2 regions of the Desulfitobacterium hafniense DCB-2 genome follow, and region 2 is predicted to be linked to the other one. Evidence: riboswitches for the same ligand, from Rfam matches in the RefSeq annotation. Region 2 holds a riboswitch; the other holds the start of a gene.

Region 1 (4,424 bases), 1.8 Mb from region 2:
GCAGCTATGACCGGGGTATAAAAGTCTAAGACAGGGTCAATATCTTTGAACGCAAAATAATTGGTATCCAGGCCTTTCACCTCTGTTGCCACGCCATCCCATCCATAATACACCCAAATAGCGTCCACATCGGTTTTCAAAGCCGAGATCACATCTGTTACTGTATTAGGAATCATTCTGATAGCCTCATATTTACCGCCGTCTTTCTCGATGACTTGTTTAATAATGGCTTTTTCCACAGGAGAATCCCAAGTGGCATAGACCTTGTTCTCCATATCCTTCGGTCTGGTAATGTTATCTTCCTTCAAGGAGATAATTCCCGAAGTATTATGCTGCAAAATAGTCCCTACGGCTACCATATCCAGGGGACTGTCTGAGGTAAGAGCAGCTGCAAGTTCCTCCTGGAAGGTTACACAAAATTCAGCTTTTCCGGCAGCTACCAATGGTAGTGCTCCCCCTTCAGGTGGCTGTACAATATCCACCTCTAAACCTGATTCTTGGAAATAGCCTAATTCTTTAGCCACATAGACGCCGGTGTGATTAGTATTCGGTGTCCAGTCCAGGACAAAGGTGACTTTCTTATTTTCTTGTGCACCTTGCTGTTCATTCCCAGTGTTGATCGTATTGTTCTGAACACCACACCCCGCTAATCCTAAAACCACAAAGACGCTCATAAGAATTGCTATGCATCGCTTTTTCATATCTCAACATTCTCCTTAAACACTATTCGGCCCTCAGCCTTCATTTTGCTGTTCCCCGGTCTGTGCCCAGGGCATAGCTTTTCGTTCCAAAAGCTCCACACATTTCATAAGCACTAAGCTCAATATGATGATCAAAAAAATCACCGCGAACATTTTATCAAAAGAATAGGATTTTCTGACCCGGGTCATATACACGCCAAGACCACTGTTTCCTCCCAGCCATTCAGCAATAACTGCGCCGACAATAGAATAGGACACCGAGATACGTAAACCTGAGAAAAAGCCGGGCAGAGCATTAGGCAGCTTAATATACCGGTAGATCTGCCACTTTTTAGCCCCCATAGCTCGCATGAGATTCATAGCGTCTTGATCCGACGATTTAAATCCACCTAAAAGAGCAATGGTCATAGGGAAAAAACAGGTCAGAACAACAAGCGTAATCTTCGGCGCCATATCATAGCCCAGCCATAACACCAACAAAGGGGCTATGGCTACCGTGGGAATAGTCTGAGTAATTACCAGGATAGGATGGAAGGCTTTATAAAGAGCATCGAAACGATCCATCAAAAGCGCAATCCAAAAAGCCAAAAGAATACTAAGAGCTAATCCTATGAAAGCCTCCGTCAAGGTGATCTGGGCGTGCTTCATAAGCTCAGGAAAAGAACCTGCTAAAGCCCGAATCACATCCCCAGGGGATGGTAGCATGAATTTTGGCACCATTTCAAGAAGAGTCACCAGATACCAGAAGATAAGCAAGATCAGAAGTACAGCCGTTGGGTAAAGCTTATTGGTGATGCTTTGTAACCTTTTCATCAATGGTCCAAATCCCGCCTTCCGGCTTATAGCTAATTTTTACATAGGACATGACACTGGGTGCCCCTTCTTCAATGCAGATTAGCTGGCAGTGTTTAACCATTTCCATAAGTTGATCGTATTCCCCTTCAACAGTCGTTTCAAAAGGACCTACGTAGACATTAAGACCTGAGGATTTTAAATATTCAATGACCTTGTCCACCACACGGATCACTTCTTGTCCTTCCACAGCCGGTAATACTTGAATAGCTACACTTGCATTAATCATTTCTTTTTCTCCTTCTTTCCTCTTCATTTTACACTTGAGGAGGGTAATGCATAATAAAAAACCTTCTGCAATCAGAAGGTTTTCCCAAACAATTCAGGACATGGAGCCAGAAGCTCATGTATCCTAAGTCCCTCCGCTAGCATTACCTAGATCAGGTCAATGGGTCGGAAACACTCGTTTCCCTCTCAGCCGTTTTCCAGCTCCCCAATACTATTCTCTTTTTTGCATCATAGCACCTTAATCTTAAGGTGTCAAGAAGGTCAAGCTTGCAATGAGTTATTACCAACGTCGTGTACTGCCTCCGCCACCGCCGGAACCCCCACCGCCTCCGAATCCTCCTCCGCCTCCGCCACCGCGGCCACCTCTCATGAGCATGCCGATAATCATGCCGAAGATAAAGCCGTTAAAATAACGGTGGTCAATATAAAATAGGAAAACGATACCGAAAAAGGCTAGAATTTTAACCCCAAGAGGCAGGGAAGCAAAAGTATCGGTTCCATCTCCATAATCAGACGAAGTAGACAAAGCCTTAGGAGAGTCAATATTCATCACAACTTGATACTCTTTAGCAACTTCCTGAACAAAGGCTCGATAACCATTTAAGATGCCTTGGTTATAATCTCCTTCTTGAAAATAGGGAATCATGTATTCATCTTGAATTTGGCCGGTTTTAGCATCGGGAAGAGCCCCTTCCAAGCCATAACCCACCTCTATCCTGGCCTCCCCCTCCGTAGGGGATACTAAGATCAGTAACCCGTTGTTTAGCTTTTTATCACCGATCCCCCATTCTCTCAAGATGGATAGAGCATATTCTTCCGGCCCATATCCTTTCAGATCGTTGACTGTAACCACTACGATCTGTGCCTTGGTCCTTTTCTCCAATTCCGCCGAGTTTTGGACAATAATTCTCTCAGTGTTTGAGTCGAGAACATTGGCTTCATCCAGCACAAAAAAATCACGGGTGGGCTGCGGGATCGAAGGGGTAGTCGCCTGCAAAGGAAAAGCTAAAGTAAGGAAGAACAGTACCAATCCGGCAAGCAGGAGTTTCCTCTTCATGGGCTTCATTCCCTTCATTCTAACCTATTTGATATTGTCGTCTGAATAGGTTGTTACTTGGAAAAGTCCACGGTAGGAGCCTCATATGCGCTCGCATCAGCCTTAAAATACTCTCTCTCGTCAAAACCAAGAATCCCCGCATAAAGATTAGTGGGAAAATGTTTTATCTTCGTATTATAGGATTGAACCTCATTATTATAGTCCATGCGTGCTGTGGCAATGCGGTTTTCCGTTCCTGCCAATTCATCCTGCAACGCCCGGAAATTAGCGTCAGCCTTTAACTGAGGATAACTTTCAGAGATAGCCAGCAATCGGCTCAAGGCACTGCTTAGCGCTGCGTCCGCCTCAGCAGCTTCTCCCACACTACCTGCCCCGATCAGTCGGGATCTGGCGTCAGCTACATCCGTAAACACTTCACTTTCATGTTCAGCATATCCTTTGACGGTATTGACCAGATTCGGAATGAGATCCGCTCGGCGCTGAAGCTGGTTCTCGACCTGACTCCAGCTGCTGTCCACAGTCTCCGAAAGAGTCACTAAGTTATTATAACCAGACCCCAGGATCATAGCCAGAATGATAATTATCCCTACGGGAATCAGCCACTTTTTCATAACGCTTCCTCCATTCATATTTCTTTCCTTACTATCTATTGTTATACCATTTCTTAAGTTGATTCAGCTTTTCAGATCAAATCTAACCTATAATAGTCCTGGCTGAAAAATACAGAAGCACAATCACACCCAAGATGATACGGTACCAGCCAAAGATCTTAAAGTCATTCTTTTTGATATATCCCATTAGAAACTTAATGGAGATTACGGATACTATAAAGGCCACTACCATTCCTATTAATAGAATCATCAACTCCGGACCTGTAAAGTTGAAACCAAACTTCAAAAGCTTAAGTGCACTGGCCCCAAACATAACGGGGATAGCGAGAAAAAACGTAAATTCAGCCGCTACGGTTCGGGATACTCCCAGCAAAAGTCCTCCTACAATAGTAGCACCAGAACGGGAAGTTCCGGGGAATATGGCGGCAATCAATTGAAATATTCCGATCATGAACGCCGTGGTGTAAGTAATTTGTGATAAGTGATTGACCCGAGGCCTTTTCCCCTTATTGTAATTCTCAATAACAATAAAGAGAATTCCAAATATAATCAGCATAACGGCAACGGTTTGATAGTTATAAAAAAGAGCGTTAAACACGTCGTCCCACAATAGACCGATAACACCGGCCGGAATACAGGACACAATGATTTTGAACCACATTTCTATGGTTTCCTGCTTGACGGAAACCCCTCTATCGAATGTAAAGGGATTGAGTTTCTTCCAATACAAAAGCACAACAGCCAAAATAGCTCCCAGCTGAATGACCACGAAAAACATTTCCATAAAAGCCGCGGACATGTTCAGCTTAATAAACTCATCCACCAATATCATATGTCCCGTGCTACTGATGGGCAGCCATTCTGTAATCCCTTCTACAATACCTAGTAAAATCGCTTTAAAAATCTCTACTAATGCCATAATTCCTCCTGATTACATTTTCTATAGATTTAATTACATCACGCCCATTATACCAA
Region 2 (4,424 bases):
AGTGTAAACCAGCTTTTAATTGTCAGCCAAGAGATTTATGTTGATTCAATTAAATCAGGATAAGGAAACTGCAGAAAGCAGCGATCTGGCGGGCGATGTTATGCCCGTCAGATTTTTATGACTGCTCAACCGTTTGCTGGTTGCTTAAAAAGTATAACAATAAACCCAAAAGAATTGTTATATATAAGGAGTTTTTTTCTTGCGATTTTTATAGGGTAGATTTATACTTGTAACTATATCAGTTTGCCATATATGGAGAAGAGTAGAGGTGTTGATCTATGAGTATGAATTTTATCAAGAAATTACCGCCGGCGGAAGAAATTATTGCCCATTTGCCTTTAAGCAAAGAAGTGGCTGAGCTCCGGGACAAACGGGTGGACGAGATGAAGAAGATCCTGACCAATGAAGATCAACGGTTCTTATTGATTGTCGGTCCTTGCTCCGCCGATCATGAAGATCCCGTTTGTGAGTATATTGAACGATTGGCCAAAGTCCAGGAAAAGGTCAAGGATACCCTCCTCATCGTGCCCCGGATCTATACCAACAAACCCCGGACCACAGGGGAAGGGTATAAAGGGATGGTTCATCAGCCGGACCCGGAAAAGGCCCCGGATATGTGCGAGGGTATTAAAGCCATTCGCCGCTTGCATATCCGCGCCATATCGGAATTTGGGATGCCGGCTGCTGACGAGATGCTCTATCCGGAGAATTACAGCTATCTTGCCGATGTCCTGGGTTACGTGGCCATCGGAGCCCGTTCCGTGGAAAATCAACAGCATCGCCTTACCGTCAGCGGTGTTGAACTTCCGGTGGGCATGAAAAACCCCACCAGCGGCGATATGACCGTGATGTTTAATTCATTGATTGCAGCACACAGCAATCATTCTTTCATCTACAATGGCTGGGAAGTTGAAACCACTGGGAACCCTTATGCTCACGCCGTGTTAAGAGGGGCTGTGAATGCCAATGGTGAAAATATCCCCAATTATCATTTTGAAGACCTGATTCGGACCGCTCGGGAATATGAAAGACTGGAATTGGTTAATCCGGCCATTATCGTGGATGTGAATCATGCCAACTCCATGAAGTGCTTTTATGAGCAGCCCCGTATTTCCGGCGAGGTGCTGTACAGCCGTAGGTATGATTCCCTGCTGAAGAAGATGATCAAAGGGCTGATGATCGAGAGCTATCTGGAGGAAGGAAGGCAGGGCATCGGGGAAAACATCTATGGAAAATCCATTACGGATGCTTGCTTAGGCTGGGAGAGCACGGAGAAGTTGATTTACTCTATAGCTGAAAATGTCTAAAATCAGCCGGTTCTCTTTTAATTCCGTATAACATGTGATATACTTTAGGTGCCAATAATTGTAACTGCATAATCACTAGGGGGGCCGAATAAGGTCGGCTGAGATAAAGGACCCAAGAATCCTTTGACCCTTAACCTGATCTGGGTAATGCCAGCGTAGGGAAGGTGGATAATAACGATATGTTTATTAGAATACAGACCTACCCGGTCTGTATTTTTTATATCCGCCTTTTTTATATTTTTATTTATATTAAGGAAGGTGTGGTTTCATTGACTCAACTGCAAGAAGCAAGAAAAGGAATCATTACTCCGGAAATGGTCCAAGCAGCTGAATTGGAGGGAATTACCGGGGAGGAACTGAGGCAGAAGATCGCCATAGGGGAAGCGGTTTTACCCTGCAACATCAACCATCAGGGACTTCGTCCCATGGCAGTCGGCAAGGGTCTGTCTACGAAAGTGAACGCCAACATCGGAACCTCCGATGCCTATCCGGAGCTAGCCCCTGAGCTGAGCAAACTGGAGATTGCTGTGGCGGCCGGTGTCCATTCCATCATGGATTTAAGTACAGGCGGAGATATTGATGAGATCAGAAGAAGGATTATCCAGGATAGTCCGGTCATGGTGGGAACGGTGCCTTTATACCAGGTCATGGTGGATACTCACAAGGCCGGCCGGGGCTTAGTGGAAATGACGGATGACGAAATCTTCGCCGGGATCGAGAAACACTGCCGGGACGGAGCTGATTTTATCACGGTTCACTGTGGCGTAACCTTAGAGGTCATTCAGGAACTCCGGGAACAGGGACGGGTGATGGATATCGTCTCTCGGGGCGGGTCCTTTATTACCGCCTGGATGCTGCATCATCAGCGACAAAACCCCCTTTTCGAGCAGTACGACCGCCTGTTAAACATCGCTTTGCACTATGATGTTACTCTGAGTCTGGGAGATGGCCTCCGGCCAGGTTGCTTAGCCGACGCCACAGACGGCCCCCAAATTAAAGAACTGATCACTCTGGGAAGCTTGGTCAAACGGGCTCAGGAAGCAGGGGTGCAGGTTATGGTCGAAGGCCCTGGACATGTTCCTCTCCATCAGATTGAAACGAATATGCAGTTGGCAAAGACCCTCTGCCATAATGCTCCTTTCTATGTCTTAGGCCCTTTGGTCACCGATGTGGCTCCGGGATATGATCATATTACATCAGCTATTGGCGGAGCTATCGCAGCTTCCAGCGGTGCGGACTTCCTCTGCTATGTCACCCCTGCGGAGCATCTTGGTTTGCCTACGGAGGAGGATGTCAAAGAAGGGGTGATCGCTGCCCGCATCGCAGCTCATGCAGCCGATCTGGTTAAAGGCATTAAAGGAGCCTGGGAATGGGATCTGGAAATGGCCAAAGCCCGCAAAGCCTTGGATTGGCCAAAACAAATCCAGCTGTCCATTGATCCGGAAAAAGCGGGGCGAATGCGAAAAGCCAAAAATGAAGACAGCCAGGAGCGCTGCACCATGTGCGGAAAATTCTGCGCCTATCAATTAATCAGCGACTATATGGGGACACCTTTTAAAGGCTGCTAAAAAACGCTGATCTTACTTAGGTAAGACAAAAAGCTCTCAAACTTAGGAAATCAATTTACGGGAATTGAATAATAAAATTTTAAAGGAAAAGAAGGTGTAGGATCATGAAAGAAAAACTAACAAAAGCTCTTCAAGCCCTCAAACACAAAACCCCCCTGGTCCATGCCATTACCAATGTTGTTACGGTCAACGACTGCGCTAATAGTTTGCTGGCTGTGGGAGCATCACCGGCTATGTGCGAAGCAGCGGATGAAGTGTTCGAGTTCAGCCAGCTTGCCGGCTCCTTGTATCTTAACTTAGGAACCTTAACCAAGGAACAGGAAATGGCAGCTTATCTGGCCATCCGGGGAGCAACCTTAAAAGGGATTCCGGTGATCCTTGATCCGGTAGCCTGCGGAGCCATTCCCCGTAAAAAAGCAACGATTGAAAGGCTGGGGCATTTTGGCCGCTTTACGGTAATCAAAGGGAATTTGGGCGAGGTCAAGGCTTTGGCCGGATTGGCAGCCCGGGTCAGAGGAGTGGATTCCCTGGATGAAGGGAATGATGGCCTGGAAGCTTGTCAAAGCCTGGCCAGAGCTTATGGCTGCGTCGTGGCGGCCACCGGGAAAGTGGATATCGTTGCCGATGGACAAAGAGCCTGCTTGATCGAAAATGGGACAGAGATGCTGACCCGGATCACGGGGGCCGGCTGCATGGCCGGGGCCTTGGTGGCCGGTTTTTGCGGAGCTTATGAAGACGCCTTCGGAGCAACGGTTGCCGCTTTGCTGACCATGTCTCTGGCGGGAGAATTAGCTCAGGAGACCTCCGGCGGGGAATTGCCGGGAACATTCCGGGCTCACCTTATCGACCAGCTCAGCCTGGTGGATGAGGCACTGATCGAGAAAAGGGGGCGGGTGCAATGGCTGTAGATTATAGCCTTTACCTGGTCACGGATCGAATCCTGGTCGGGCCGAAAGATTTTTTATTATCCATAAGAAAAGCTCTGGAGGGTGGAGTGACGTTGCTCCAATTGCGGGAGAAAGAGACAAATTCCCGGGAGTTTTATGACATTGGGGTGAAAGTAAAAGAGCTGGCGGCGGAATTCGGAGTACCCCTGATCATCAATGATCGGGTGGACCTGGCCTTGGCCCTGGATGCCGACGGGGTGCATGTGGGCCAACAGGATCTGCCCCTGGCCAAAGTCCGGAATATAATCGGCCCTGACAAAATCCTCGGCTATTCTGTTTCCAGTCTGGAAGAAGCGCTCCAGGGAGAGAGGATGGGGGCGGATTATCTGGGGGCCGGTCCGGTATTTCCTACGGGAAGCAAAAAGGATGCTGCAGAAGCCATCGGCTTAGCAAAGCTTAAGGAAATCAAAGCCGGCGTTAGTCTTCCCGTTGTTGGCATCGGCGGCATCGGAGCAGCAAACCTCAGGGTGGTGAAAGAGACGGGGATTGACGGAGTTTCGGTGATCTCAGCCATTCTAAGCCAGGAAGATCCTTGCGCCGCCGCCAAGGGGTTGGTGGATTTATGGAGGAATTGAACAGGATTTTCTTCGTGGATTTTGACG

The links. Region 2 has a riboswitch for thiamine pyrophosphate ahead of thiC (phosphomethylpyrimidine synthase ThiC). Riboswitches for the same ligand answer to the same signal wherever they lie in the genome.
Region 1: linked by a shared signal. The riboswitch ahead of DHAF_RS04405 (thiamine-binding protein) and the one ahead of thiC (phosphomethylpyrimidine synthase ThiC) in region 2 are both predicted to bind thiamine pyrophosphate.

What each region holds. Positions count from the first base shown of each region.
Region 1 covers NC_011830.1:964,254-968,677, reverse strand. Annotated here, with positions in the region: gene DHAF_RS04415 (ABC transporter substrate-binding protein) at 1-701, opposite strand, end outside; gene DHAF_RS04410 (ABC transporter permease) at 735-1,517, opposite strand; gene DHAF_RS04405 (thiamine-binding protein) at 1,486-1,782, opposite strand; TPP riboswitch at 1,893-1,999, opposite strand; gene DHAF_RS04400 (TPM domain-containing protein) at 2,062-2,856, opposite strand; gene DHAF_RS04395 (LemA family protein) at 2,892-3,449, opposite strand; gene DHAF_RS04390 (undecaprenyl-diphosphate phosphatase) at 3,532-4,368, opposite strand.
Region 2 covers NC_011830.1:2,720,747-2,725,170, forward strand. Annotated here, with positions in the region: gene DHAF_RS12470 (MFS transporter) at 1-7, shown strand, start outside; gene DHAF_RS12475 (3-deoxy-7-phosphoheptulonate synthase) at 279-1,307, shown strand; TPP riboswitch at 1,375-1,487, shown strand; gene thiC (phosphomethylpyrimidine synthase ThiC) at 1,577-2,875, shown strand; gene thiM (hydroxyethylthiazole kinase) at 2,980-3,783, shown strand; gene thiE (thiamine phosphate synthase) at 3,774-4,397, shown strand; gene DHAF_RS12495 (MtnX-like HAD-IB family phosphatase) at 4,385-4,424, shown strand, end outside.